Regions from separate parts of the Streptomyces hamibioticus genome, predicted to be linked through region 1. Evidence: riboswitches for the same ligand, from Rfam matches in the RefSeq annotation. Region 1 holds a riboswitch; each other region holds the start of a gene.
The links. A riboswitch is a leader RNA that binds a small molecule or an ion and turns the genes downstream of it on or off. The one in region 1 is predicted to bind cyclic di-AMP.
Positions count from the first base shown of each region.

Region 1 (7,057 bases):
GGCTCAGCCTCGAGGTGCCGGCCTCCCGGCTGGCCAAGGGCCTCGGTCTGGTCGCCGACGCCCTGCGGGCCCCCGCCTTCGCCGACAGCGAGGTTGAGCGGCTGGTGCGCAACCGGCTCGACGAGATCCCGCATGAGCTGGCCAACCCCTCCCGCCGGGCCGCCAAGGAGCTGTCCAAGGAGCTGTTCCCGGCCGACTCGCGCATGTCGCGCCCGCGCCAGGGCACCGAGGAGACGGTCGCCGCCATCGACTCCGCGGCCGTACGCGCCTTCTACGAGCGGCACGTCCGCCCCGCCACGGCCACCGTCGTGGTCGTCGGCGACCTCACCGGCGTCGACCTCGACGCGCTGCTCGGTGACACGCTCGGCGCGTGGACCGGGTCCGCCGCCGAACCGCGCCCGGTGCCCCCGGTGTCCGCCGACGACACCGGCCGGGTCGTGATCGTGGACCGCCCCGGCGCCGTCCAGACCCAGCTGCTGATCGGCCGTACCGGGGCCGACCGGCACGACCGCGTGTGGCCCGCCCAGGTGCTCGGCACGTACTGCCTGGGCGGCACGCTCACCTCCCGCCTGGACCGCGTCCTGCGCGAGGAGAAGGGCTACACCTACGGCGTGCGGGCGTTCGGCCAGGTCCTGCGCTCCGCACCGGACGGCACGGGCGCGGCGATGCTCGCCATCAGCGGATCCGTCGACACCCCGAACACCGGTCCGGCCCTCGCCGACCTGTGGACCGTGCTGCGCACGCTCGCCGCGGAGGGGCTGACCGACGCCGAGCGGGACGTCGCCGTGCAGAACCTGGTCGGGGTGGCGCCGCTGAAGTACGAGACCGCGGCGGCCGTGGCGAGCACGCTGGCCGACCAGGTCGAGCAGCACCTGCCCGACGACTTCCAGGCGACGCTCTATCAGCAGCTCGCCGCCACCGGCACGGTGGAGGCCACCGCGGCGGTCGTGAACGCCTTCCCGGTGGACCGTCTGGTGACGGTCCTCGTCGGCGACGCGGCGCAGATCAAGGAGCCGGTCGAGGCTCTCGGGATCGGTGAAGTCACCGTCGTGACGGCCGAGTAGCCGCCGGACGGCGGGCCGTCCGGCGGCACGCGCGCGTGGGGCCCTGGTGACGCAAGTGTCACCAGGGCCCCGCTATGTCTGAATTGAGGGAGAGATGCCTGTCTGGCCTGTGGTGTGCGCAACAAAACCGCTGTTTCGTTTGGGAATTGAAAGTCCCCCGCCTTAGCGTCTTCCGGGCTGTTCGTCAGGCATTGCGTCGCACCCGCGACACCGGACAGCCATCGCCGAGTCCCCGTACGGCGCGAGCCAGGGGAGCCGGGGACCCACCGCAGTCCCTGGGGTGAATCGGACGCCCGCGCACAGCGAGGGGGTCCGTAGGAGACCTTCCTGCTCCGAACCCGTCAGCTAACCCGGTAGGCGAGAGGGAAGGAAAGGACGAGCCTGTTCATGGCGTTCACGCGCGCCACCGGCAAGCACCGCCGGCCCAGCCGGATGCAGCGCACCACCGCCCGCGCGGCGGGGGTCGCGGCCCTCACCACTTCGGGTGTCGTCGGCACCCTCACGGCACCGGCGCTCGCCGCCGAGCCGGCCCCCGAGCAGACCGGCCTCACCCCGGTCGTCACCATCGGCGACTCCGTGGCCCAGCAGATAGACACCCAGGCCGCCGTCCAGCGGGAGGCGGCCGAGGAGGCCGCCGCCGAGAAGCAGGCCCGGGAGGCCGCGCGCAAGAGGGCGGCCGAGGCCGCGCAGGTGGCCGCCGAGCAGGCCCGCGAGGCCAAGGAGCGCGCCGCCCGGGAGGCCGAGCGCAAGCGCCTCACCACCTATGTCGCCCCGATCAGCGGCTCCTACGTGTCCACCGCCTACCGGGCCACCAGCGGCCTGTGGTCCTCCGGCAGCCACACCGGCATCGACTTCCACGCCGCGTCCGGCACCTCCGTGCGCGCGGTCGGCGTCGGTACCGTCGTCGAGGCCGGCTGGGGCGGGGCGTACGGCAACCAGGTCGTGATCAGGATGCACGACGGCACCTACACCCAGTACGGGCACCTGTCCTCCATCGGCGTCTCGGTGGGCCAGGCGGTCGTTCCCGGTCAGCAGATCGGCCTCGCCGGCTCCACCGGCAACTCCACCGGACCGCACCTGCACTTCGAGGCCCGGACGAGCCCGGAGTACGGCTCGGACATCGACCCCGTGGCCTACCTCCGCTCCCACGGCGTCAGCCTCTGACGACCTCCGCCGGCCGCCCGCGCCCCCGGGCGTGACGGCGCTCGCAGGCCCCGGCCCCCGTGCCGGGGCTTTCGGTGTTTCCGCACGCTGCGGCTGACCAAAAAACAGTCATGAATTCCGGCTCGCCGTCGGAAATTCCCGCGCATTGCCATAGAGTCACGGAACACGTGTCAATCATCGGCGGTGCACGGGATCAATGCGGAGGTCGGTCATGCGTATTCCGGCGCACTCGGTCTGCACGGCGATCCGAAACGACATCGTCGCCGGTGTCTACGAGCGCGGCAGCCGGCTCACCGAGGAACTCCTCGCGCGCCGCTACGGCGTCTCCCGCGTCCCCGTGCGCGAAGCCCTGCGCACCCTGGAGGCCGAGGGCTTCGTGGTGACCCGGAGGCACGCGGGCGCGTGCGTGGCGGAACCCACCGAGCAGGAGGCCGCCGACCTGCTGGAGATGCGGCTGCTGCTGGAGCCCCTCGGTGCCGCGCGGGCCGCCCAGCGCCGCACGGATGCCCATCTCAAGGTGCTGCGCGGTCTGGTCCGGCTGGGGCAGGCCCGCGCCCGCCAGGGCACCAGCGACGACCTGCGCTCCCTGAACGGCTGGTTCCACGAGACGCTCGCCCAGGCTTCCGGCAGTCCCGCCCTCATCGCGATGCTGGCCCAGCTGCGGCACAAGATCGCCTGGATGTACGCGGTGGAGGCGCCGGCCGGGCCGGCGGAGTCGTGGGCGGAGCTCGGGGCGATCGTCGACGCCGTGGCCCGCGGCGACGGCGAGCGCGCGCGGGCGCTCACCGCGCTGCACACCGAACGGTCGGCGGCGGCGCACCGGCTGCGCCTCGCCTCCGGGGGTGAGCGGACGGGCCGTGTGAGGAACTCGCAACGTGCCGTAAACACGCCGAGCCTGCGGAATTAACGCGGGCGTCGTACACAAGAGGGGCCGATAATTCGAGGGGATTTTCTTTTCCCTGGGGCGCGACTGATTCCTGCCGCCCGTAAAAAGCGAAATGCGAAGGGCTCGCCCGGTAATCCGGACGAGCCCTTCGGTGTTGCGGACCGCTGGGAGGCGGCTGCCTCAGACGGTCTCGGGAAGCTCCTCGAGCCCCTCGGAGACCAGCTTCGCCAGCCGGTCCAGGGCGGCGTCCGCGCCCTCGGCGTCGGAGGCGAGCACGATCTCCTCGCCACCCTGGGCGCCCAGGCCCAGGACGGCCAGCATGGAGGCCGCGTTGACGGGGTTGCCGTCGGCCTTGGCGATCGTCACCGGGACGCCTGTGGCCGTGGCGGCTCGGACGAAGATGGAGGCGGGACGGGCGTGGAGGCCCTCGGCCCAGCCGACGTTGACGCGGCGCTCAGCCATGTGATGCTGCCCTTCAGGTGTTCAGGGTTGTCTAGACCAGTTTCCCATATCGTGAAGCGTGCCCGCAGCGGCGCACACCGCTGCGGGACGGTGGTCGGACCGCGGCCTCGGCCCGACCTCGTCATCGCTCGTGTTCGTCCTTGTTGTCCCGGTCGCCCGGTTGCCCAGGAAGCCCGGGGAGCCCGGGGCGTCCCCCACAGACTGCCTCGCGCCGTTGTCGCACGCGAGCCGTACTCTGGGGCCCATGCAGACCTCGCCGGACCGGCACGAGTACCCCGCCCACTGGGAAGCCGACGTGGTGCTGCGCGACGGCGGCACCGCGCGCGTCCGCCCCATCACCGTTGATGACGCCGAGCGCCTGGTCAGCTTCTACGAGCAGGTCTCCGACGAGTCGAAGTACTACCGCTTCTTCGCGCCGTACCCTCGCCTGTCCGCCAAGGACGTCCACCGCTTCACGCACCACGACTTCGTGGACAGGGTGGGACTCGCGGCCACGGTGGGCGGCGAGTTCATCGCCACCGTACGCTACGACCGGATCGGCCCCGACGGAACACCCGCCTCCTCCCGCCCGTCGCCCGCCACCGCCCTCGCCGGAGGGCGCTCCGTGCCCGCCCCCTCCGTCTCCGACGAGGCCGAGGTCGCCTTCCTCGTCCAGGACGCCCACCAGGGCCGGGGCGTCGCCTCCGCCCTGCTGGAGCACATCGCCGCCGTCGCCCGGGAGCGCGGCATCCGCCGCTTCGCCGCCGAGGTGCTGCCCGCCAACACCAAGATGATCAAGGTGTTCACGGACGCCGGGTACACCCAGAAGCGCAGCTTCGAGGACGGTGTCGTCCGCCTGGAGTTCGACCTCGAACCCACCGACCGCTCCCTCGCCGTGCAGTACGCGCGCGAACAGCGCGCCGAGGCCCGCTCCGTGCAGCGGCTGCTGGCGCCCGGCTCCGTCGCCGTCATCGGCACCGGCCGCGCACCCGGCGGCGTGGGCCGCAGCATCCTCGGCAACATCCGCGACGCCGGGTTCACCGGCCGGCTGCACGCCGTGAACCGGGCCCTGACCGAGGGGCAGCAGGAACTCGACGGCGTGCCCGCCCACCGCTCGGTGCGGGACATCGACGGCCCCGTCGACCTCGCGGTCGTCGCCGTCCCCGCCGAGCACGTCCCCGAGGTCGTCACCGAGTGCGGCGAGCACGGGGTGCAGGGCCTGGTCGTGATCTCCGCCGGCTACGCCGAGAGCGGCCCCGAGGGGCGCCGGCGCCAGCGCGCCCTCGTGCGGCACGCGCGCACGTACGGCATGCGGATCATCGGCCCCAACGCCTTCGGCATCGTCAACACCTCGCCCGAGGTCCGGCTCAACGCCTCCCTCGCCCCCGAGATGCCCCACCCGGGCCGGATCGGGCTGTTCGCCCAGTCCGGCGCCATCGGCATCGCCCTGCTGTCCCGGCTGCACCGGCGCGGCAGCGGGGTCACGGGCGTCACGGGCGTCTCGACCTTCGTCTCGTCCGGCAACCGCGCCGACGTCTCCGGCAACGACGTCCTGCAGTACTGGTACGACGACCCGGACACCGACGTCGCCCTGATGTACCTGGAGTCCATCGGCAACCCGCGCAAGTTCACCCGCCTGGCACGCCGCACGGCGGCGGCCAAGCCGCTGGTCGTGGTGCAGGGCGCCCGCCACCGCAGCGCGGCCCCGCAGGGCCACGCCGTGCGCGCCACCCGGCTGCCCCACGAGACCGTCTCCGCACTGCTGCGGCAGGCCGGCGTGATCCGGGTCGACACGATCACCGACCTGGTCGACGCGGGCCTGCTGCTGGCCCGGCAGCCGCTGCCCGCCGGGCCGCGCGTGGCCATCCTCGGCAACTCCGAGTCGCTCGGCCTGCTCACCTACGACGCCTGCCTCGCCGAGGGACTGCGCCCGCACTCCCCGCTGGACCTGACGACGGTCGCCACGCCGGACGACTTCCACGCGGCCCTGACCCGTGCCCTGGCCGACGACACCTGCGACGCCGTGGTGGTGACCGCCATCCCGACGGTGGGGGAGGGCACCTCCGGCGACGCCGCCCTCGCCGAGGCCCTGCGGTCGGCGGCGGCGTCGGCACCCGGCAAGCCCGTCCTCGTGGTGCACGTCGAGCTCGGCGGTCTCGCCGAGGCCCTGTCCGCGGCGGCCAGCACCGCACCGCAGGCGGCCCCCGGCACCCCACCGGCCCCGCCCGAGCAGCGACCGCCCGCCGTCCGGGCCCCCGAGGGCACCCACCTCATCCCCGCCTACCCCGCCGCCGAACGCGCCGTCCGCGCCCTCTCCCAGGCCGTCCACTACGCCCAGTGGCGCCGCGAGGCCGCCGACCCCGGCAAGGTCCCCGAGTACGAGGACATCGACGAAAAGGGCGCCGCCGAGCTGATCGACGGCCTCCTCGCGCGCGGGCAGGGCCTCACCCTCGGCACGGAGGACACCTGCGCGCTCTTCGGCCGGTACGGCATCCGTCTCCACCGCGCCCTGCCCGCGCCCACCGCCGCCGACGCGGTCGCCGCCGCGCGGGGCATCGGCTACCCGGTCGCCCTCAAGGCCACCGCCCCGCACCTGCGCCACCGCGCCGACCTGGGCGGCGTACGCCTGGACCTGGCGGACGAGGAGCAGCTGCGGCGGGCGTACGAGGAACTGACCGGGCTGTTCGGCGACCCGGCGGAGCTGCGCCCGGTCGTCCAGGCCATGGCACCGCGCGGGGTGGACACGGTCGTGCGGGCCGTCATCGACCCGGCGGCCGGCGCCGTGCTGTCCTTCGGACTCGCCGGGGCCGCGACCCAGCTCCTCGGCGACGTGGCGCACCGCCTGATCCCGGTCACCGACCGGGAGGCCACCTCCCTCGTCCGCTCGGTCCGCACCGCCCCGCTCCTCTTCGGCTGGCGCGGCTCGGCCCCCGTCGACACCCCCGCCCTGGAGGAACTGCTGCTGCGGGTCTCCCGCCTGGTCGACGACCACCCTGAGGTGGTCGCGGTCACCCTCGAACCCGTCGTCGTCGCCCCGCAGGGCCTCAGCGTGCTCGGCGCCTCCGTCCGCCTCGCCCCGCCCCCGGCCCGGGACGACCTCGGCCCGCGCACGCTCCCGGTCTACTGACTCCCGCACAACCGTACGAATACGGGCCGAGCGGTGCCTCGCAGTCAGTGGGCCCCCGTAGGATGGAGCGCATGGCCAAGACCAGTACGACGACCCAGGGGCTGCGTGCGGCGATCGAGCGCAGCGGCTACTACCCGGCCCTCGTGGCCGAGGCGGTGGAGGCCGCCGTGGGCGGCGAACCCGTCCGGTCGTACCTGGTCCACCAGGAGACCACGTTCGACCAGAACGAGGTGCGCCGGCACGTGACCGTGCTGGTCCTCACGGACAACCGCTTCATCGTCAGCCACACCGACGAGCAGGCCGCCGACGACACCTCCCCGACGCCGTACGCGACGACGTCCACGGAGTCGGTCAAGCTCGGCCGGATCTCGTCGA
Region 1 covers NZ_JBKKQY010000001.1:1,823,666-1,830,722, reverse strand. The annotation lists gene ACLGIH_RS08195 (M16 family metallopeptidase) at 1-1,064, shown strand, start outside; cyclic di-AMP (ydaO/yuaA leader) riboswitch at 1,277-1,439, shown strand; gene ACLGIH_RS08190 (M23 family metallopeptidase) at 1,452-2,228, shown strand; gene ACLGIH_RS08185 (GntR family transcriptional regulator) at 2,440-3,135, shown strand; gene ACLGIH_RS08180 (HPr family phosphocarrier protein) at 3,295-3,576, opposite strand; gene ACLGIH_RS08175 (bifunctional acetate--CoA ligase family protein/GNAT family N-acetyltransferase) at 3,821-6,682, shown strand; gene ACLGIH_RS08170 (DUF5998 family protein) at 6,754-7,057, shown strand, end outside.

Region 2 (7,057 bases), 790 kb from region 1:
GTGCCAGTCCAGTTCGCGCAGCCGGCCGGTGGACACCCCCCAGTGCTCCAGGTGCGCGCCGACGCCCAGGGGCACGGCGAACAGGGTGTCCGTGCCGGCCAGCGCCTTGATCGTGGGCATGTCCAGGTGGTCGTAGTGGTCGTGCGAGACGACGACCACGTCGACGGGGCCGAGCGCGGCCGGCGGCAGTGGCAGCGGGTGGAGCCGCCTGGGGCCGGCGAAGGGGAACGGGGAGCAGCGCTCGCCCCAGACCGGGTCGAACAGCACCCGCTGCCCGTCGATCTCGGCGAGCACGCTGGAGTGCCCCAGCCAGGTCAGCCGGAGCCCGGTGGCCGGCGGGCGGGCGAGGTCGGCGAGCGTGGTGGCGTGCACCGGGACCGGGCCCCGCGGAGTGCGGCGCGCCCGTGCCTCGCGCTCGAAGTAGATCCGGGCGAAGTCCAGGGCCGAACCGGAGGGACGGGTCCGGGCCGGGCCGCCGGGGTTCTGGAAGACGCCGTCCTTGAAATGCGGCGATCTGCGGATACGCGCCATGCGCTCACCGCTGGGGTCCACGCCGAAGGCCGCGGGCCGCGGTGTGCGGAACGCGGTGCTCGGAAGACGGAAGCCGGCCACGGTACCTCCAGACGGAGTCGGTCAGGCTCCCATTATGGTCGGAGGGTGTGACAGCCCCGGCGGGCCGGATGTCACGCCCGCGCCCCCTGCCTTCGTCGTACCGGTGACGGCGCCCGCACCGGGCGTCCCGCGCGCAACCGCGCGTCCGACGTACAGGAGGTCGTCTCATGGCCCGCGTATCGCTCACCCCGCCCCGGACACTCGTCCTCCGTGTCGTGGAGTGGTACTCCCGGCGCACCTACGGAAAGTCCCTCGACCCCGTCAACGCGCTCGGGCACCACTCCCGCGCCCTGCGGGGCTATCTGCGGTTCGAGCAGTCCGTGGCCAGGTGGAACAAGCTCGACTCCGATCTCAAGGCGCTCGCCGTGATGGCCTCGGCGGCCTCGATCGGCTGCTCGTGGTGCATGGATTTCGGGTATTGGGCGAACGCCGAACGCGGTATGGACACGCGGAAACTGCGCGAGGTGCCGGTGTGGCGGGACAGTGACGCCTACACACCGCTGGAGCGGGACGTGATGGAGTACGCCGAGGCGATGACGGCGAACCCGCCGACCGTCACCGACGACCTCGCCGAACGGCTGCGCGCCCGGCTCGGCGAGCCCGCCTTCGTGGAGCTGACGGCCGTCGTCGCCGTGGAGAACCTGCGCTCCCGGATCAACTCGGCGCTCGGCCTGACCAGCCAGGGCTTCAAGGACTCCTGCGGCCTGCGGGAGGCGCCGGGCCGGGCCGCGACCGCCGCGGAATGAACGGGCGGGCGGCCGCGGGCGCCTGTGTAGGGTGACCGGCGTGGCGAGGGTTCGATTGAGTGTGCGAGAGAGGCGCGAGGAGCTGCTGTACGCCGCGATCGAGCAGATAGCGGCACGCGGCGTGGCCGCGGTGCGGATCTCCGACGTGGCCTCCGCCCTCGGCGTCAGCAACGCCCTGGTGCTCTATCACTTCTCGACCAAGGAGAAGCTGGTCGCGGCGGCGTTCACGCACGCCGCCGAGGACGACCTGGCGCGCCTGCGCAAGCTGCTCGGCCGCCGCACCTCGGCGTTACGCCGGCTGCGCGCGGCCGTGCGCTGGTACGCCCCGACCGGACCGGCCAAGGGCTGGCGGCTGTGGATCGAGGGCTGGGCGGCGGCGCTGCGCGAGCCGGTGCTGCGCGAGGTCGCGCGTGACCTGGACGCGCAGTGGAAGGCCGCGCTCACCGACGTCATCACCGAAGGGGTGGCCGCCGGAGAGTTCCCCTGTCCCGACCCGGCCGGCGCCGCCCTGCGGCTGACGGCCCTGCTCGACGGGCTGGCCGTACAGCTGACGTCGTACGGCGGCAGCGTGTCCCGGGCGCGCGCCCAGGAGTGGGTGGACGACGCGCTCGCCCGCGAGCTGGGGGTGGCACGGGAGGCCCTGACCACGCCACGCCGACGAGCCCGCCCCGCCGGCGGGCCCGTCACCCGGGTGAGCCCGCCCCGCGAGTGACCACGGGCCCGCCGACGCACGCATCCAGCCCGCGGGCCCACCAGGCCGGGAGCGCGGGCCCGCCCATGAGCCCGGGCAACGGGAAAGCGTCCCGCCGACGCACGCCGGCCACCGGCCCACGTCGGCCCCGCCCGTTGGTCACGCCGCCGGCCGTCGGCCGCACACGCCGGTGAGCGCCGGCCGCCCCTGAGGCACTCCGCGAGAACCGCCCCGGTCCCTCGTCCCGGCGTCCGTGCGCCCCGTCAGGCCACCGAGGTGATCCGCATCCGGATGTCGTCCGGCGAGAGGGTCCCCTTGGCGGTCACGTGGTCGCCCGAGGACTCGCCGCGCAGCCGCCGTCCGATCCATGGCACCAGGTACTCGCGCGCCCAGTGGACGTCGTCCCGCCGGATGTCGAGGGTGCCGCGCGGCGGCAGCGGAGGCCAGGGCTGCTCCGGGTCGGCCGGGACCGGGAGGCCGAGCACCTGTCCGGCGCGCAGCGCCACGCGCGTGTGCCCCTCGGGCGACAGGTGCAGCCGGTCCGTGTCCCAGGCCCGGCGGTCCTGCACGCTGCGCAGCGACCACAGGTCGAGCACCGGGCAGCCGTACCGGTCGGCGACGGCCCGCACATGTCCGTTGTACGTGGCGATCTTGCCGCGCAGGTGCTTGAGGAGCGGCACCCTGCGGGTGTCGAACCCGGTCGTCACCAGGACGGTGCCGGCCACCGCCGCCAGCTCGGCGACCGCCCGCTCGAACCGCTCGGCCACCTCGTCGGGGTCGGTGCCGGGCCGGATGATGTCGTTGCCGCCCGCACAGAACGAGACCAGGTCCGGGGCGAGTTCGACGGCCCTGGGAACCTGGTCGGCCACGATCTGGTCGAGCAGCTTCCCGCGCACCGCGAGGTTGGTGTAGCCGAAGTCGCCCTCGGGCCGCCGGTCGGCGAGCAGGACGGCGAGGCGGTCGGCCCAGCCGACGAACGCCCCGTCGGGGCCGGGGTCGCCGACGCCCTCGGTGAAGCTGTCCCCCACCGCCACGTACGACCCGATCACTGATCTGCTGTCACTCTTCGAATCGTCTGCCACGTCGCACCATGATTCACCGTGGAATGTGACTTACGCGACCGTAGGCAGGGGTTGACGGGCGGTGAGAAAGGCCACTCGTAAATCATTTGCCAACTCCGGAACCACGGGCCGCCATTCCCGGGCCCTCTTCCCGGCCCCGCTTCCGGACCCGCACGCACCGAAGGCCGGACCCGGGGATCGGGGTCCGGCCTTCGGTCGCGCGAGAGGCGGAGCGTCAGAGGGAGACGCCCTTGGAGCGCAGGTAGGCGACCGGGTCCACGTCGGAGCCGTAGCTCGGCGTGGTGCGGATCTCGAAGTGCAGGTGCGGCCCGGTCGAGTTGCCGGTCGAGCCGGAGAGGCCGACCTGCTGGCCCGCGCTCACCGACTGACCGCTGGAGACGGAGAGCGAGGACAGGTGGGCGTACTGGGCGTAGTGGCCGTCGGCCAGCTTGAGGACGACCTGGTTGCCGTACGCGCCCGCCCAGCCGGCCGAGACGACCGTACCGGCGCCCACGGCCTTCAGGGAGGTGCCCGTCGGGACGGCGAAGTCGGTGCCGGTGTGGTAGCCGCTGGACCACATGCTGCCCGACTGGCGGTACGGCGTGCCGACGGTGCCGCCCGGCACCGGGGAGACGAAGCCGCTGGAGGCGTTGGCGGAGGTACCGGCGGACTGAGCGCGGGCGCCCTCGGAGGAGGACTCCTTCGCCGGGGCGTCCGAGGACGACTTCTGCTTCTGCGGCGCGGCCGGCTTCGACGGCTCGGCGGCCTTCGACGACTTGCCGGACGACTTGCCGGCGCCCGCCTCGGCCGCGCCGCCGATGGCGAGCTTCAGGCCCGGGTGGATGAGCGAGGGGTCCTCGCCGACGGCCTGGAGGTTGTCGGCCCACAGCTGCTGCCAGCCGCCGTCGACGTTCTGCTCGTCGGCGATCTTCGCGAGGTAGTCACCGGAGCGCACGGTGTAGGTGCGCTTGTCCGAGGACTTCGCGTTGCCGGCGGTGCCGGCGCTCTTCTCGGCGGCCTTCTGCTGGGCCACCGGAAGGGAGGAAACGGCCTTTTCGGACACGGACTGCGCGGGAGCGGCCTGGGCGTTCGCAGCACCCATGAGCGGGAGCGCGAGCGCGGCTCCACCGGTTCCGGCGAAAGCGATGACGCGGGTCAGACGCTGGGTCTTGGTACGGCGGTGCTTACCCTTCGCGGGCATGGCGAATTCCTCTCCGGCGCCTACGAGGTGAGCTGTCGGGTTCGGGCTGGAGATGCCCGGCCGGGCCGAAGCACGGCTTAACCCCTAGCCGTTCCGGAGACCGGAACAGGCGGTGATACCTGTGGGTCCCCCGCTCCTGCCGTGTACGGGTGTGGGTGAGTGCGGGCTCCGGTCGGCGGCAGGATTAGGCGTCCGTCCGGATCGGTGGTGAACGTAAGGGACCAAGACGCACAGAAACAAGCGACGGTTTCCCGATGCGGGGTTTTCACGTGATCCCCTTGGGGAAAGAGTGGTCACACTCCGTCGACTCTCCGGGCACCATCACCGGCAAACACCCTTGAAAACAGCTGGAATTACGTGAGCATGATGGGCAACGCACCGTCACGGATATGACCCTCCTCACGCACCGCCTCTCCAGCCCCCCTTATTCCAGAGCGAGTTGGAACTAAGACACCAATTCGGACAGAATTCCCGAATGCACCACCAATGAATAAGTGCCGCATCGAGTCGCCCGGCGTCGTGCCCGGTGTACCGCCTGTGGACAACTCATTGCCCCAGGCAAGGGATGCCGTATCGTCGAGTCGGTGCCCGTCGACGAGCAGCGTCGGCGGGGCGGAGTGGGAGGAGTCCCCGTGACGCAGCAGGTCCCGTCGACCGAGCCCGAGCTGGCCGGTGTGCGCAACTTCCGTGACGTGGGCGGACTGCCGACCGCGGACGGCCGACGGGTGCGGTACGGCGTGCTGTACCGCAGCGGCCACCTGGCGCACGCCACCGCGGAGGACGCCGCCTTCCTCGACTCCCTGGGGCTGCACACGATCTTCGACTTCCGCAACGCGGCCGACCAGAAGCTCGAGGGCCCGGACATCGCGCTGCCCGGCGTGCGCAACGTGAACCTGCCGCTGTCCGACCCCGCCGACGGCGCCGAGTTCTGGAAGATGGTCCGCGACGGCGACCTCGACCAGCTCCGGGAGATCCTGGCGGACGGCAAGGGCGCGCACCGGATGATCGCCTCGTACCGCATGATCATCAAGGAGCGCACGGCGGAGCACTCCCAGGTGCTGCACGCGCTCGCCGAGGACAGCGTGCCCGCCCTGATGCACTGCGCGGCCGGCAAGGACCGGGCCGGCCTGTCGGTGGCGGTGACGCTGCTCGCCGTGGGCGTGGAGCGCGAGGCCATCGTCGAGGACTACCTGAAGTCGGGCGCCGCCCACCGCCGCTACAAGGTGCGCCGCAGCGGCAGCTCCGACTCGGCCTACTCCCCCGAGGTCATGGAGCTGCTCAGCCCCCTGTTCGACGCCCGCGCCGAATACCTGGCGGCGGCCTTCGACACGATCGAGGAGACCTGGGGCGGCGTCGACACCTATCTGGAGCGGGGTCTGCGGATCACACCGGACATCCGGGAGCGGCTGCGCGAGCGCCTGCTCGACTGAGCCACGCCACCGCCCCGCCACCGCCCCGGCTACTTGGCGCCGGCCTCGAACAGCAGGTAGACGAAGGCGGCGAAGACGTGCCCCACGGCGATGTAGACGATCAGCCGCACCCACAGCGCACGCGGGAACTTCTCCTCCATGTCGCTCACGGCGTCTCCCCGGGGGCGTGCCCCAGGCACAGCGCGGCCGTGGGGCTCTGCAGCAGCGTGTGGACGAACAGCAGGTCGACGCCGTCGGTGTCCACGGCGGCGATCCAGTGCGGGGTCAGCGAGTCGAAGTGCGCACTGTCGCCGGGCGCGAGCCGGTGCACGGTGTCGCCGAGGCGCAGCCGCAGCCGGCCCCGCAGGACGTGGAGCCACTCCTCGCCGGGGTGCACGCGCACGATGTCGCCCTGCGAGCCGAAGGGCACGTGGACCCGCAGCGCCTGCATCCCGCGCCCGGGCGCGCCGGCCGGCCAGTACGTCCAGCCGCCCGCCCGGGTCGGCTCCATGTCGGCCGCCCGGACGACGGCGTCGCGGTCCGCGACCGTCTCGCCGAGCAGCTCCGAGACCGTCGTACCGTAGATCCGGGCCAGCGCGAGCAGCATCGGCAGCGAGGGCTGGCGCTGACCGGTCTCCAGCCGGGAGAGATGGGCGGGCGACAGCCCCGCGGCGCGGGCCGCCGCCTCCAGCGTGAGACCGGCCCGCCGGCGCAGGGCGCGCAGCTGTGGCGCCACGACGGACACCGTCCCGGCGGGTCCGTCCGGCGCGGACTCGGGAGAGTTCATGCCTCCATTCAGCCCGAGCCTTGCCCCCGGGGCAATTTTCTTGCCTCTGAGGCAAAAGATCCCTAGCGGCCGGCCACCGCCTGCTTCACCAGCGTCTTGCCGAAGTCCCACATCAGGCCGCCGCCGCTGTGCGCGTCGTCCATGACCTCGGTGAAGGCGTCCACGAACCGGTCCACCTCCCGCTCACCGATGATCAGCGGCGGGATGAGCTTGATCACCTCCAGGTGGTCGCCGGAGACCTGGGTGAGGATGCGGTGCCGGTGCATCAGCGGGGCGACCACCATCTGTGCAAACAGCCCCTTGCGCGCCGCCTGCAGCATGGACCACCGGCTGCGCAGCTTCATCGACCGCGGCCGGCCGAACTCGATGCCGATCATCAGCCCCCGCCCGCGCACGTCGGAGACCAGCTCGTAGGAGTCCGCCATCGCAGTCAGCCGGGACTTCAGCCGCTCGCCCATGGCCGCCGCGTTGGCGACGACCTGTTCGTCCTCCAGCACGTGCAGCACCGCGAGCCCGGCGGCCATGGCCTGGGCGTTGGAACCGAAGCTCG
Region 2 covers NZ_JBKKQY010000001.1:1,031,475-1,038,531, forward strand. The annotation lists gene ACLGIH_RS04735 (MBL fold metallo-hydrolase) at 1-612, opposite strand, end outside; gene ACLGIH_RS04740 (carboxymuconolactone decarboxylase family protein) at 780-1,358, shown strand; gene ACLGIH_RS04745 (TetR/AcrR family transcriptional regulator) at 1,399-2,070, shown strand; gene ACLGIH_RS04750 (SGNH/GDSL hydrolase family protein) at 2,313-3,098, opposite strand; gene ACLGIH_RS04755 (M23 family metallopeptidase) at 3,346-4,311, opposite strand; cyclic di-AMP (ydaO/yuaA leader) riboswitch at 4,316-4,479, opposite strand; gene ACLGIH_RS04760 (tyrosine-protein phosphatase) at 4,944-5,741, shown strand; gene ACLGIH_RS04765 (DUF6126 family protein) at 5,771-5,890, opposite strand; gene ACLGIH_RS04770 (helix-turn-helix domain-containing protein) at 5,887-6,507, opposite strand; gene ACLGIH_RS04775 (aspartate aminotransferase family protein) at 6,570-7,057, opposite strand, start outside.
Region 2: another riboswitch for cyclic di-AMP. It lies ahead of ACLGIH_RS04755 (M23 family metallopeptidase); the one in region 1 lies ahead of ACLGIH_RS08190 (M23 family metallopeptidase).

Region 3 (7,057 bases), 2.7 Mb from region 1:
GCCGTGGGCGGGGACCTGTACGCCGCCGAGCGCACCCGGTACGGCGTACGGCTGCTCATCGGCGACGTGCGCGGCAAGGGCCTGGACGCGATCCCGAGCGTGGCGGCGCTGGTGGGCAGCTTCCGGGAGGCGGCGCACCACACGGAGACGCTGCCGCTGCTCGCCCGCCATCTCGACGAGGCCGTCACCCGGTACGCCCACGACGTGGCGGCCGTGCGCGCCGGTCAGGGGGCGGACGGCGGCGAGGACGTGGACGGCGAGCGCTTCGTCACCGCGGCCGTCGCCGAGATCCCGCCCGGGGGCGAGGAGGTGCGGCTGCTGAGCCGGGGCCACTGCCCGGCGTTCCTGGCGAGCGAGGCGGGCGTCGAGGAGTGGACGCCGGCCGACACGGGGCTCCCGCTCGGCCTCGGCGAGCTGGACCCCGGCCCCTGGGAGTACGACAGCCGCCCCTTCGCCGCCGGCGACCTGCTCCTGCTGTGCACCGACGGCCTGCTGGAGGCCCGGGACGCCGACGGCGCGTTCTTCTCGCCCGCGGAGGGCCTGCGCGCCGCCTGGCGTCAGGGGCCGCCCACCGTGGTGGAGACCCTGGCCCGCCTGGTCCACCGCCACGCGGGCGGCGTCCTCGCCGACGACCTGGCCCTGATGGCGGTCACCGTCGCGAAGAACCCGCCGCCGTCGGGACACTGACCCCCGCCGTCCGCCCCGTTACGCCACGGACCAGGCGATCCCGTCCAGGATGTCGTGTTCGCTCACCACGACCTCCTCCGCGCCCATCCGGTCCATGATCGCCAGCAGGACGAGGGCGCCGGACGCGATCACGTCGACGCGGCCCGGGTGCATGGACGGCACCGCCGCGCGCTCGGCGTGGGTGGAGTGCAGCAGCCAGTGGGCGATCTCGCGGACCCGGTCGCGGGAGACGCGGGAATGGTGGATGGCCGTCGAGTCGTACTCGGGCAGCTCCTGCGCGATGGCCGAGACCGTCGTGACCGAGCCGGCCAGGCCGACCAGGGTGCGGGCCTCGCGCAGCGGCACCGTCTGCTCCGCCAGGTCGAGGGCCGCCTCGATATCGGCCCGCATCGCCGTGATCTGCTCCTCGGTGGGCGGGTCGGTGACCTGCCCGTCCCGGACCAGGTGGCGCTCGGTCATCCGGACGCAGCCGACGTCGACGGAGCGGGCGGCGCGCACATGGTCGTCACCGACGACGAACTCGGTCGAGCCGCCGCCGATGTCCACCACCAGGAAGGGCCGGTGCAGGTCCGCCCGTCCGGTCAGCTCCTCGGTGGCGCCGGTGAAGGAGAACTCGGCCTCCTGGTCGCCGGTGATCACCTCCGGCTGCACGCCGAGGATGGCCATCACCCCGCGGACGAACTCGTCGCGGTTCTCGGCGTCCCGGGAGGCGGAGGTGGCCACGAAGCGCACCCGCTCGGCGCCGTGCTCCTTGATGACCTCGGCGTACTCGCGGCAGGCGGCGAAGGTCCGCTCCAGCGCCTCGGGGGCCAGCCGGCCGGTGCGGTCGACGTCCTGGCCGAGCCGCACGATCGTCATGCGCCGGTCCAGGTCGGTCAGCTCGCGCTTGGCCGGGTCGATGTCGGCGACCAGCAGCCGGATGGAGTTCGTACCGCAGTCGATGGCGGCGACCCGGGTCACTCGGCGCCCCCTTCGTGCTGGTCCTGGTCCTCGCCCTGGCCGCCCTCGTCCGGGGCCGTCACGCACGGTCCCTTGCGCCACCACTCGGGCAGCATGGCGATCGCCTCGTCGCCCAGCGGGTTGACGCCCGGGCCGGCCGCCAGCGAGTGGGCGACCAGCACGTGCAGGCACTTCACCCGGTCCGGCATGCCGCCCGCGCTGGGGAAGTTCTTCAGTTCCTCGATCTCGTCGCGGCGCCGGATGTAGTCCTCGTGCGCGGCCCGGTAGGCGGCGGCCAGCACCGGGTCGGCGGCCAGCCGCTCGGTCATCTCCTTCATCACGCCGTTCGCCTCCAGCGTGCCGATCGCCGAGGAGGCGCGCGGGCACGTCAGGTAGTACAGCGTCGGGAAGGGGGTGCCGTCGGGCAGCCGTGGGGCCGTCTCCACGACGTCCGGCTGCCCGCAGGGGCAGCGGTGCGCGATGGCGCGCAGTCCGCGCGGCGGACGTCCGAGCTGGTGCTTGAAGGCCTCGACGTCCGCGTCCGTGGGCTCGGTGCGCGGGGTGGGCGGCGGAGGGGTTTCCATGACGGTCTTCGGGTGTCTTTCTGTCTGGTCGGTGTCGGGCACGCCGGTCCCGGGGCGGCTCAGCGGTCGGCGGCGGCGTCGGCCTTGTCCACCCCGTCCAGCACGTTGCGGTACCAGGGGCGGTCGGCCGCCCCGGGGCCGGTGCGGGACTTCCTGACCGGGTCCGGGTCCCGCATGATGTACCCGGTCTCCCCGGGCAGCACGTAGTGCAGCCGCAGCCGGATCTGCTGGGCGGCGTAGGCGTCGTCCTGCCAGCGTGCCTTGAGGTCGCGCAGCTCCTCGACCCGCTGCTCGGCCTCCTGCTTCTGCCGCTGGAGGTCGGCGATCTCGGCCCGCTGGGCGATGTACTGCCGTATCGGGTAGGCAAGCGCGACCACGAGCGAGCAGACCACCAGCGCGAGCAGCGCCGCCCGGCCGGTCAGCCGGGAGCGGCGGGCCTGGCGCCTGGTCTGCGAGCGGTAGACGCGGGCCGCGGTCTGCTCCCCGAGCAGCCGGATCCGCGTCGCGGTGGAGAAACGGTCCCGGTCCTTCACCGCCATGTGCCCCGCCTCCCGTTCACGTCGTGCGTGTTCATACCGTGTTCATACGTGCGTACGTCCCCGCACACGGTACGGGACCGGATACGGGGACGTACGGACGACGCTGCCCACGAGGGCGGGGTCAGCCCTCGCCGTGCTTAGTGGTTCGCCGAGCGAAACCGCGGGAAGGCGCTGCGGCCGGCGTACACCGCCGCGTCGTCGAGGATCTCCTCGATGCGCAGCAGCTGGTTGTACTTGGCGACGCGCTCGGAGCGGGCCGGGGCGCCGGTCTTGATCTGGCCGCAGTTGGTGGCGACGGCCAGGTCGGCGATGGTGACGTCCTCGGTCTCACCGGAGCGGTGGGACATCATGCACTTGAAGCCGTTGCGCTGGGCCAGCTCGACGGCGTCCAGGGTCTCGGTCAGCGAACCGATCTGGTTGACCTTGACCAGCAGCGCGTTGGCGGCGTTCTCCTCGATGCCGCGGGCCAGGCGCTCCGGGTTGGTGACGAACAGGTCGTCGCCGACGAGCTGGACCTTGTCACCGAGCCGGCCGGTGATGGTCTTCCAGCCCTCCCAGTCGTCCTCGAACAGCGGGTCCTCGATGGAGACCAGCGGGTACGCCTCGACCAGCTCGGCGTAGTACTCGGTCATCTCGGCCGCCGAGCGCTCCTTGCCCTCGAAGGTGTAGACGCCGTCCTTGTAGAACTCGGAGGCGGCGACGTCGAGGGCGAGGGCGACCTGCTCGCCGGGCGTGTAACCGGCCTCCTTGATCGCCTCGAGGATGAGGTCGAGGGCCTCGCGGTTGGAGCCGAGGTTCGGCGCGAAGCCGCCCTCGTCGCCGAGGCCGGTGGCCAGGCCCTTGTTCTTCAGGACCTTCTTCAGGGTGTGGTAGACCTCGGTGCCCCAGCGCAGGGCCTCGGAGAAGGACTCCGCGCCGATCGGGGCGATCATGAACTCCTGGATGTCCACGTTCGAGTCGGCGTGCGACCCGCCGTTCAGGATGTTCATCATCGGCACCGGCAGCAGGTGCGCGTTGGGGCCGCCCAGGTAGCGGAAGAGCGGCAGGTCGCTGGCCTCGGAGGCGGCGTGGGCGACGGCGAGCGAGACGCCGAGGATGGCGTTGGCGCCGAGGGAGCCCTTGTTGTCGGTGGCGTCCAGGTCGAACATGGCCTGGTCGATCAGGCGCTGCTCGGTGGCGTCGTAGCCGACCAGCTCCGGGCCGATCTGCTCGATGACGGCCAGGACGGCCTTCTCGACACCCTTGCCCTGATAGCGGCTGGTGTCGCCGTCGCGGAGCTCGATGGCCTCGAAGGCGCCGGTGGAGGCGCCGGACGGGACGGCGGCACGACCCGTGCTGCCGTCGTCGAGGCCGACCTCGACCTCGACCGTGGGGTTGCCTCGGGAGTCCAGGATTTCCCGGGCTACGACGACGTCGATGGACGGCACGAGCATCTCCTTCGTGGATGTGACGCTGTTGGGCAGGTCCGCGGTGGCTGTGCGGGCCGGCCGTGGGGCTCTGCGGGATGAGCCTAACCGGCTCCGGGCGATCGGCCAGCCGGTCACCCACCCCTTGGACAGAACCGAGAGCAAATTGTTTCCGAACGGAACAAAGGCGTATCCCCGGATTCCCGGCGACGGCTCCCGGGCCCGGCGGGCGGCGGTCGGCGGTCGGCGGTCGGCGGTCGGCGGTCGGCGGTCGGCGGCTCACCGGTTCCCCGGGACGGCGGCGCGAAAAACCCCGCCCCGGTGCGTACGGGGGAACACGCACCGGGACGGGGGGACTGCGGGCCGCTGCTTACTTCAGGTGCAGCTGCTGACCCGGGTAGATCAGGTCGGCTTCCTCGACGATGTCGTCGTTCAGCTGGAACAGCTTCTGCCAGCCGCCCTCGACGCCGTGCTCGGTGGCGATGGAGCTGAGGGTGTCACCCTTGACGACCTTGTACTCGCCGTCGCCCTTCTCGACCTTCTTGCCGGTCGGGGTGGTGACGGTCTTCTTGCTCTCCTCGGCCTTGGGCGCGGCCGGGCGCTCCTGCGAACGGGAGGCCTTCTGCTCGGTCTCGCGGCTCTCGGTGGCACCGGAGGCGCTGTTCGAGGAGCCGTTCGAGGAACCGCCGGACTCGGTGGAGCCGCCACCGCCGTACGGGGCGCTGGACAGGTTCTTGCCACAGACCGGCCAGGCACCCTTGCCCTGGCCCGCGAGGACCTTCTCGGCGATCTCGATCTGCTGGGCCTTGGTGGCCTGGTCGGCGGTGGCCGCGTACTGGGTGCCGCCGTAGCCGGCCCAGGTGGAGGCGGAGAACTGCAGACCGCCGTAGTAGCCGTTGCCGGTGTTGATGGACCAGTTGCCGCCGGACTCGCACTGGGCGACGGCGTCCCACTCTGCGGCGGTGGCGGCGGAGGCGTTGCCGGCCGCCATCAGCGGGGCGGCGACGGCGGCGCCGGTGACGCCGGCGACGGCGATGGCGCGAGTGGCCTTGGACGGACGACGGTGCTTGCCCTTGCCGGAAAACAGCATGGTTGGATCCCCTCACCGACGCCTACGAGGTGAGCTGTCGGGTTCGGGCCGGTGGAATTGCCCGGCCACACCTCTCTTTACGAGAAGCGCGGCTTCACCCCTAGCCGTTCCGGCGCAACTGGCCGGTCGGGCACTTACCTTGGGTCCCCCGCTCCTGCCTACGGCGCTTGACGCGACGACTGTTCCCGGACGGCCGCTGGCAGGATTCGGCGTTGCGGCAGCCGGGGCCCGCGATGGCGAGCGATCACGACCGTAGTCACGCGCACCGCGGATTTTCAAAGACGATCAGGGCTTCTGAGACCTATCTCTCACGGCATCTAAACCGGACATCAGCGCCCGAACCCTGACATGAACTCCCGCTACTTTTCGCCCGATTCGACCCGCACTGCAAGCGTCTGACCGGGCAGGATGTGGTCCGGGTCGGCACCCACGGCCTCCTCGTTGGCGGCGTAGAGCGCGCGCCACCCGCCGTCCAGTTCAAGGGAGTCGGCGATGCCCCAGAGACTGTCGCCGGAGCGGACCGTGTACGTGCCGTCCGCGGCATCCCGCACGGCGGCGTCGCCGCGCGAGGCATGCCGCCCCGCCGACTCGCCCGTACGACCGTCCCCGGCACCCTCGTCCGCGCTCTCGCCGCGGTGGCGGCCGGTGCCGCTCTGGCCGGTGTCCGTCAGATCCGAAGAACCGGCACCCTGCCCGGAGTTGTCCGAGTCGTCGCGCTTTGCGGTGGCCGAGTCGGTGGCGGTCGCCGCGGGCGAGCCATTTTCGCCGGACGTGTCGGACTTGGGGGATTCGTCCGTGCCGTTCGTGGGAGTGCCGGACGGAGTGGGCGCGGCCGTCGAGGCGGACGCGTCGGGGTCCGGGGCGGTCGGTGACGCAGGCACGCTCTCGGGCGCGGTCTCGGGCGCGGACTCCGTTGTCGCCCCGGGGGTGCCCGATGCGTCCGATGTGGGTGACGTGGGTGACGTGGGAGCGGTGGGCGTCGCGTCCGACGATCCGTCATCCGCGGTGCCGCCGCCGACCGCCGACGGCGAGTCGTTCTCCAGGCCGGCGAGCAGTCCGCAGGTCGGCCACGCGGTGATGCCCTCGGCCGCGAGCAGCTTCTCGGCGACTCTGATCTGCTGGGACCGGCTGGCCTGGTCGGCGCTCGACGCGTAGGCGAGGCCGCCGTACTGCTCCCACTTCTCCTGGGGCAACTGGAGCCCGCCGTAGTAGCCGTTGCCGCTGTTCTGGCTCCAGGCGCCGCCGGTCTCGCACTCGGCGACACGGTCCCACGCCGCGCCGTCGGCCGCGCTGGCACCGGAGGCCCCGAGGAGCGGGATCGCGATGGCGGAGCCGGTCACGCCGGCGGCGACGACGAGAGCCGGGGCCTGGCGGGGGCGGCGGTGACGACCGTTCCCGGAGAGCATGCGAAGACCTTTCGGAGACAGCGCTGACCCGCGCGGCGGGTGGCGCTCGGCGCCGCGCTGATCCGTGAACGTATAGGCAGACGATCACTTGTCACAAGTTCATGCCGCGCAGATCACGTGAAGATCACGAAGTTGAGCGCGTGTCACCTTTGCCCGAGGGTCCCGGGACGGGGTCCGCCGCGGGGCCCGCCGCCGGGGCCGGTGTGAACGACACGGGCAGGGTGCGCAGTCCGCGCATGATGAGCCCGCCGCGCCAGCGCAGTTCGGCGGGATCCTCGGCGAGGCGCAGGTCGGGCAGGCGGGCCAGGAGGGTGGCGAGCGCGGTCTGGCCCTCCAGGCGGGCGAGCGGGGCGCCGAGGCAGTAGTGGATGCCGTGGCCGTATCCGAGGTGCTGGTTGTCGCGACG
Region 3 covers NZ_JBKKQY010000001.1:4,497,104-4,504,160, reverse strand. The annotation lists gene ACLGIH_RS20595 (PP2C family protein-serine/threonine phosphatase) at 1-687, shown strand, start outside; gene ACLGIH_RS20590 (Ppx/GppA phosphatase family protein) at 706-1,647, opposite strand; gene ACLGIH_RS20585 (DUF501 domain-containing protein) at 1,644-2,210, opposite strand; gene ACLGIH_RS20580 (FtsB family cell division protein) at 2,270-2,749, opposite strand; gene eno (phosphopyruvate hydratase) at 2,887-4,176, opposite strand; gene ACLGIH_RS20570 (transglycosylase family protein) at 4,526-5,245, opposite strand; cyclic di-AMP (ydaO/yuaA leader) riboswitch at 5,250-5,421, opposite strand; gene ACLGIH_RS20565 (transglycosylase family protein) at 5,605-6,651, opposite strand; partial or broken gene ACLGIH_RS20560 (cytochrome P450) at 6,776-7,057, opposite strand, start outside.
Region 3: another riboswitch for cyclic di-AMP. It lies ahead of ACLGIH_RS20570 (transglycosylase family protein); the one in region 1 lies ahead of ACLGIH_RS08190 (M23 family metallopeptidase).

Region 4 (7,057 bases), 1.3 Mb from region 1:
GCTCGGCGACCTGCACCGGCTCGATGCTCAGGAAACTCTCGATCTCTCCCCGGGTCTCCCGCGTCCGCTGCCGCGCACGCCGTCCTCCGGCCATGCGCCCACCCCCCTGTCGTCACCCTGTCCGTCGCCCCTGTCCGTCACGACCGGCGCAGCCGCGCCGCCCCCCTCAGCGTCCGTGCCGCCAGCGACGCCAGCCGGGGCCGGGCGCGGACGAAGCTCTGCGCGCGGCGCGCGGGCTCGTGGCCGAGCCACTGCAGCGCGCCGCCCGGCCCCGGACGGGTCGCCGCCCCCTCGTACACGGGGAGTTCACCCGTCTTCAGCGAGTCCTTGTACTCGGCGGCACCGCGCCCCATGTCGAGCATGCCGATGCCCTCCGCGGCGGCGGCCTCGGCCATCCGCAGATGCAGCACCAGGCCCGGCGAGTACTTCGCGAACTCCGGTTCGTACGCCGGGAACCAGCACGCCAGCACGGTCGCCGACCGCAGCCCGAAGTGGGCGGCGACCGGGCGGCCGCCGGCGTAGAGGACGGAGAGCGTGCCGGTGCACTCCGGCGCCCGGGTCCTGGCCAGCCCGCCGACCAGCCGCGTGATCCACTCCTGGGCGAACCGGTCCCGGCGCCCCGTCCTGCGGTACTGCGCCGACTTCCAGCCCATGAGGGTGCGCAGCGCGGCCGGGTCCCGCTCGTCGAACACGAACCGCACGTCCCCGACCTGGCGCCCGAGCCGCCGTTCCTTGGCCAGCGTGGTCTTCAGGAACTTCGGTGACCGGGCCCGCAGCGCCCGCTCGTACGCCCCGTAGCCCTGCGCCACGTCGATGACGTGGGCGGCGTGCTTCCCGGCGGCGTACGGGACGAACAGCCGCTGCTCCGCCTCCAGGTTGTCGAAGGCGTACCCGGACAGCGAGCAGGCCCGCAGCAGGGCCCGGGTGTCCGGGACCGGACCCTGGGCCAGCACCGCGCCCTGGCAGTCCGAGACGCCGAGGCCGATCGCGCGCCCCTGCCCCAGCGGCCCCCGCTCGTAGGGGAGGAACCCGGCCGGCTCCCCGCCCTCGTACAGCACCGCGACCCGCGCCCCGGGCCGCACCCGGCCCACGGCGTCGGTGAACTCCGGCTCCATGAACGGGTTCCGCGGCGTCTGCGACTTGGCGCGCAGGTCGCGCCAGTGCTCTCGTTCCCCCTCGCCCAGCTCCTCCGGCTGCAGCACACGAATGCGTCCGATGCCCAACCCGACCCCCCGATCAAGTCCCCCTGGACACAAGGAAGGTACCCCCGGGCCGACCCGGAGGGTAGGTAGCGGACCATGTTGTTGCCAACCGGTGCACAGGCCCTTAACTGCCTTTAGCTCTTGATGCGTCAGTTTCCGGACACAAACGTCCTTGCGTGCACCTGATCTTGACCTCGACCGATGCCTTCTGGTGCGCATGCGTTCCGCTGGTGAGTCGGCGGGGCGCGATGTCCGTATTCTCTGATCATGGACCCCACCGCATATGCCCTCGTCGCCACCGACCTCGACGGAACACTGCTCCGAGGCGACGACACCGTGTCCGACCGGTCGCTCGCCGCGCTCGCGCGGGTGGCCGGGGCCGGTGCGCGGCATCTGGTGGTGACGGGGCGCCCGGCGCCCCGGGTCCGGCCGCTCCTCGCCGACCTTGGCTGCACGGGGCTCGCGGTGTGCGGTCAGGGCGCGCAGGTGTACGACGCCGGATCGGGCCGCCTGCTGTGGTCGGTGACCCTGGACCGGGAGCTGGCGGAGACGGCTCTGGGAAAGATCGAGGCGGAGGTGGGGCAGGTGTACGCGGCCGTGGACCAGGACGGGGTCGACGGCCTCACCCTCATCGAGCCGGGATACCTGATGCCGCACCCGACTCTGCCCGCCGTACGGGTCGACCGGCGCGACGACCTGTGGGGTACGCCGATCAGCAAGGTGCTGCTGCGCCACCCGGGCCTGTCCGACGACCAGTTGGCGGCGACGGCCCGCGCGGTGGTCGGTTCGCTGGCGACGGTCACGATGTCGGGGCCGGGGACCGTGGAGCTCCAGCCGTGCGGCATCACCAAGGCGACCGGCCTGGCACTGGCCGCCGAGCGGCTGGGGGCGAGCCCGTGGCAGACGATCGCCTTCGGTGACATGCCCAACGACATCCCGATGTTCGACTGGGCGGCCCACGGGGTGGCGATGGCCAACGCCCATCCCGAGCTGCGGGCGGTGGCCGACGAGGTCACGCTGTCGAACGAGGACGACGGCATCGCCGTCGTCCTCGAGCGACTGTACGGGCCGTAGCCCGGCGTCTCAGTACGGGCCGAAGACGTTGTCGATCGAGCCGTACCGGTCGGCCGCGTAGTTGCACGCCGCCGTGATGTTCGCGACCGGGTCGTACGGGTCCCAGGAGGTGCCCGGCACGTGGTAGGCGCGGAAGGTGGGGTCGATGACCTGCAGCAGCCCCTTGGACGGCGTGCCGTTGACCGCGTTGATGTCCCAGTTGTTGATGGCCTGCGGGTTGCCGGAGGACTCCCGCATGATGTTGCGGTGAATGCCCTCGTACGAACCGGGGATCCCGTTCTGCGCCATGACGTCCAGCGCCTCGCGGATCCAGCCGTCGAGGTTGTTCGCGTAGGTCTTCGCGGCGGCCGTGGTGGCCTTGGCGACGGTTCCGGCGGCCTTCGTGGCCGGCGCGGAGGCCGTGGACGCCTTGGTCGCCGAGCTCGCCTTGCCCGCCTTCTCGGCGGCGTCCGCCTTCGTCGTCGTCACCTTCAGCTTCTGGCCCGGGCGGATCAGCTGCGGGTCGTCGCCGACGGTCGCGCCGTTGTCCTTGTAGAGCTGACGCCATCCGCCGCTCACGTCGTACTTGTCGGCGATCCGGTAGAGGGTGTCGCCCTTGACCACGGTGTACGTGAGGGACTTGGCCACCTGTGCGGCCTGCGGCGCCGACTGGGCGGCGGCCGGGGCGCTCTGGGGCGGCTGGGCGGCGTGCGCGGTCGCGGCGCCCATGAGGGGGAGCGAGAGCGCCACGCTGCCGGTGCCGGCGGCGATGACGCTTCGGGTGAGCGGATTGGTTCTCTGGCGGCGGTGCTTACCACGTCCGGGCATGCTGATGTTCCTCTCCGTCGCCTGCGAGGTGAGCTGTCGGGTTCGGGCGGGAGGTGCCCGGCCGCGCCCTGACGGGCGTGGCTTCACCCCGAGCCGCTCCGGTCCGTGACCGGCGCGGCGACTTACCTGGGTCCCCCGCTCCTGCCGTGCGTGAGTTGGTCGAATGGGTGTCCGTCCGGGCGGCGGCAGGACTCGGCGTCCGCCCGACAGGCCGGGAACGTATGCGAGAGCACATGTCCGGAACAAGTGCGGGATTCACACAAGCGGCCTTTTGACCTTGATCCATCAATTTCGGCGTGCTTGATCCTTTGCGTGCGCCAAGCCCAACTGGCCTACAGGGCAAAGGGGCGGAGGGGGCGCGGGGCGACGGCCGGCCGCGGGTGCCGCGTGAGCCAATTCACCTGGGTCAACAAGCCCGGCAAATCGGGCAATCAGTTCAACTGCGAGCCAACCGCCCAGTCCTGGGCGGGAACGCGGGTTTGCGCGTCGAATGGGTGACGTTCGCGGAGGGCCGGCCGTTGGGAGGGGTGACGGGATCTTCGACGGGGAGCGGGGGTGGCCGATCGGGTGGAGGTGGGCGGTGCCGGGCGGGCTCGGGGGGCGGTGCGGTGGCGCCGGGGCGCGGGCCTGCTGTCGCGGGTGCCGGGTGCCGGGTGCCGGGTGCCGGGTGCCGGGTGTCGAGCGGCAGGTGTCGAGTGCCACATGTCGGGCGCGCGTCGAGGTCGCGCCCGCCCGTCGATATCGATCAAAGTTTGCTCATATCACCTGATCAAAAATATACCGTTCATGATCCGATACCGACCGGCCTGTAACGGTGGGCGCTAGCGGTGATCGAAACGTGACCGGATACGCTGACTTGAGTGATGGCAGCGACCTATCGACAAACCGGGTAACCGCCAGTAGACACCAGCAGACAGGAGACCCCTCGTGACCGTCGTCGGGCCGTTCGGGCTGAGCGTGCGGGACCAGGCTCTGGAAGCCGATGTCCAGGCCGGGATGGCGGCTGTCGAGGAAGGGTTGCTCGAGGCAACCAAGAGTGAGGTGCCCTTCATCACCGAGGCCGCCCAGCACCTGGTGCGGGCCGGCGGCAAGCGTTTCCGGCCGCTGCTGGTGATGCTCTCGGCGCAGTTCGGTGATCCGTACGCCCCCGGGATCGTCCCGTCGGCCGTCGTCGTCGAGCTGACCCACCTCGCCACCCTCTACCACGACGACGTGATGGACGAGGCCGCGGTGCGCCGCGGGGTGCCCAGCGCGAACACCCGCTGGGGCAACTCGGTCGCCGTCCTGACCGGCGACTTCCTGTTCGCCCGGGCGTCGCAGATCCTCGCCGACCTGGGGCCGGAGGCGGTCCGGGTGCAGGCCCTGGCGTTCGAGCGGCTGGTCACCGGGCAGATCCTGGAGACGGCCGGGCCGCAGGACGGCCGGGACCCGGTCGAGCACTACCTGGACGTGCTGGGTGGCAAGACCGGCTCGCTGGTGGCGGTGTCCTGCCGGTTCGGCGCCATGATGTCCGGTGCCGACGAGGCGCGCGTGGACGTGCTCACCCAGTACGGAGAGCGGCTCGGCGTCGCCTTCCAGCTCGCGGACGACGTGCTGGACATCGCCTCCGACTCGCACGAGTCGGGCAAGACCCCGGGCACGGACCTGCGTGAGGGCATCCCGACCCTGCCGGTGCTGCGGCTGCGCGAGCGGGCCGCCCGGCTGGGGCTGGCCGAGGACCGCGCGCTGTGCGAGCTGCTCGACTCCGACCTCACCGACGACGAGCGCCACGCGGAGGCGCTGCGCCTGCTGCGCGCCCACCCCGCGCTGGAGCAGGCCCGGCGGGACACCGTGCGCTACGCCGAGGACGCCCGTGCCGCGCTGGCCCCGCTCCCGGAGTGCGACGCGAAGACCGCGCTGGTGGAGCTGTGCGACGCGGTGGTGCACCGGGCCGGTTAGGCGCGCCCGGCGGGGAGCGTCGGGGCCGGCTCGGAGCGGCCGGCCGGGAGCGTCGGGACCGGCTGGGGACGGCCGGTCGGAAGCGCGCGCCCTGCCTCCCGTCCTGCTCTCCGCCCTCGCGCAGGGGTGACGCACGTCACAAGACCCCTACTGGTCGGGGGAGGTTGCCGCCCTCGGTGTCATACCCCAGCAGTACGCGGAGTTGGCTCCGCGGTCTGACGCTTCTGCGTGGCCGATTTGGTGAGATGGACACCACGGAAAACACCACTCCTCACCGATTCGGGTGAGAATGGCGGCTCAGGGGTGGACAAGTGCGAGGTCGCGAGTCAGCCGCCGCCGACGACGGAGGTAGGGCACACATGGCACCGTACGAATCCGACGGCAACACGACCGCCGGACAGGACGAGGAGCGCCGGGCGGGGCGGCGGCGCAAGGCCGCGCGGTACGTCGTCCCGGTCACGGTGATGGGCGTGGCGGCCGCCACGATCGGGCTCGTTCCCGCGCTCGCCGACTCCGGGGATCCCGACCTCCCGGACATCACCGCCCAGCAACTCCTCGAAAAGATGGCCAAGTCGGACGTCGAGCAGCTGTCCGGCACGGTGAAGATCAGCACCGACCTCGGACTGCCGGACCTCGGCGGCCTGGAGAGCGGCCTGATGCCCGGTGGTCCCGGCGCGGGCGACGAGGGCGGCTCGGCCGCGGACCCGTCGGCCCGGCTCACGGAGCTGGCGTCCGGTACGCACACGCTGCGGGTCGCGGCCGACGGCCCCGACCGGCAGAAGCTGTCGCTGCTCCAGGACGCCGCCGAGTACAGCCTGATCCACGACGGCAAGGACGTCTGGGGCTACGACAGCAAGTCCAACGAGGTCTACCACGCGACCGTCTCCGACCGCGCCGAGAGGCCGCGCGAGGAGGTGCCGGCCATGCCGAAGGACTTCGCGGAGGAGGCCCTGAAGGCGGTCGACGACACCACGTCCGTGACCGTCGACGGCACCGCCCAGGTGGCCGGCCGGGACGCGTACCGGCTCGTCATCGACCCCAAGCAGTCCGGTACCACGGTCGGGGCGATCACCATAGCCGTGGACGCCGAGACCGGGCTGCCGCTGAAGTTCACGCTGACCCCGGCGAGCGGCGGCGCGGCCGTCGTGGACGCGGGCTTCACCCAGGTCAGCTTCGCCAAGCCGGCCGCCTCGACCTTCGACTTCACGCCGCCCAAGGGCGCGAAGGTCACCGAGGACGGCGAGTTCGACGCCGAGGCGCCGGCGCCGGCGCACGGGCAGAAGACGGAGCAGGACCTCGCCAAGGACCTCGACGGGCTGAAGGTCATAGGAGAGGGCTGGAACTCGGTCGCCGCCTTCGACACGGGCGGCCCCGGCCTGCCGACGGGCTCCGCGGGCGGCGACACCGGCGGCGACCTCGGCGGCTTCCTCGGCTCGCTCGGCGACCAGGTCACCGGCACCTTCGGCTCGGGCACGGTCTTCAAGACCCGGCTGATCAACGCCCTGATCACGGAGGACGGCAAGGTGTACGTCGGTGCCGTCACCAAGGACGCGCTGGTGAAGGCGGCGGACGCGGGGAACTGACGGACCCCGAACCCGTTCTCCGTGCACGCACATCCGCGACGCACATCCGCGACGTACATCCGCGCACGCAGCCGCGTGCACGCACGACGAAACGAGGGAGCCGATGGGCGAACCGGCCGCGGGCGATGCCGTCATCGCCACCCGCGCGCTCACCAAGCGCTACCGCGGCGGGCAGCTCGCCGTCGACGGTCTGGACCTGACCGTCCCGGCGGGCAGCGTCTTCGGCTTCCTCGGTCCGAACGGCTCGGGCAAGACCACCACCATCCGCATGCTGATGGGCCTGATCGAGCCCACCTCGGGCACGGCCCGGGTGCTGGGGCGGCCCATGCCGGGGGCCGCCCGCGCCGTACTGCCGCAGGTCGGCGCCCTCATCGAGGGCCCGGCGCTCTACGGCTTCCTGTCCGGCCGCGACAACCTGCTGCGCTACGACGCCGCCGACCCGACCGCCGACCC
Region 4 covers NZ_JBKKQY010000001.1:3,093,460-3,100,516, reverse strand. The annotation lists gene ACLGIH_RS13825 (glycosyltransferase family 2 protein) at 1-94, opposite strand, end outside; gene ACLGIH_RS13820 (GNAT family N-acetyltransferase) at 138-1,202, opposite strand; gene ACLGIH_RS13815 (HAD family hydrolase) at 1,470-2,276, shown strand; gene ACLGIH_RS13810 (transglycosylase SLT domain-containing protein) at 2,286-3,083, opposite strand; cyclic di-AMP (ydaO/yuaA leader) riboswitch at 3,087-3,254, opposite strand; gene ACLGIH_RS13805 (polyprenyl synthetase family protein) at 4,011-5,021, shown strand; gene ACLGIH_RS13800 (LolA family protein) at 5,381-6,604, shown strand; gene ACLGIH_RS13795 (ABC transporter ATP-binding protein) at 6,708-7,057, shown strand, end outside.
Region 4: another riboswitch for cyclic di-AMP. It lies ahead of ACLGIH_RS13810 (transglycosylase SLT domain-containing protein); the one in region 1 lies ahead of ACLGIH_RS08190 (M23 family metallopeptidase).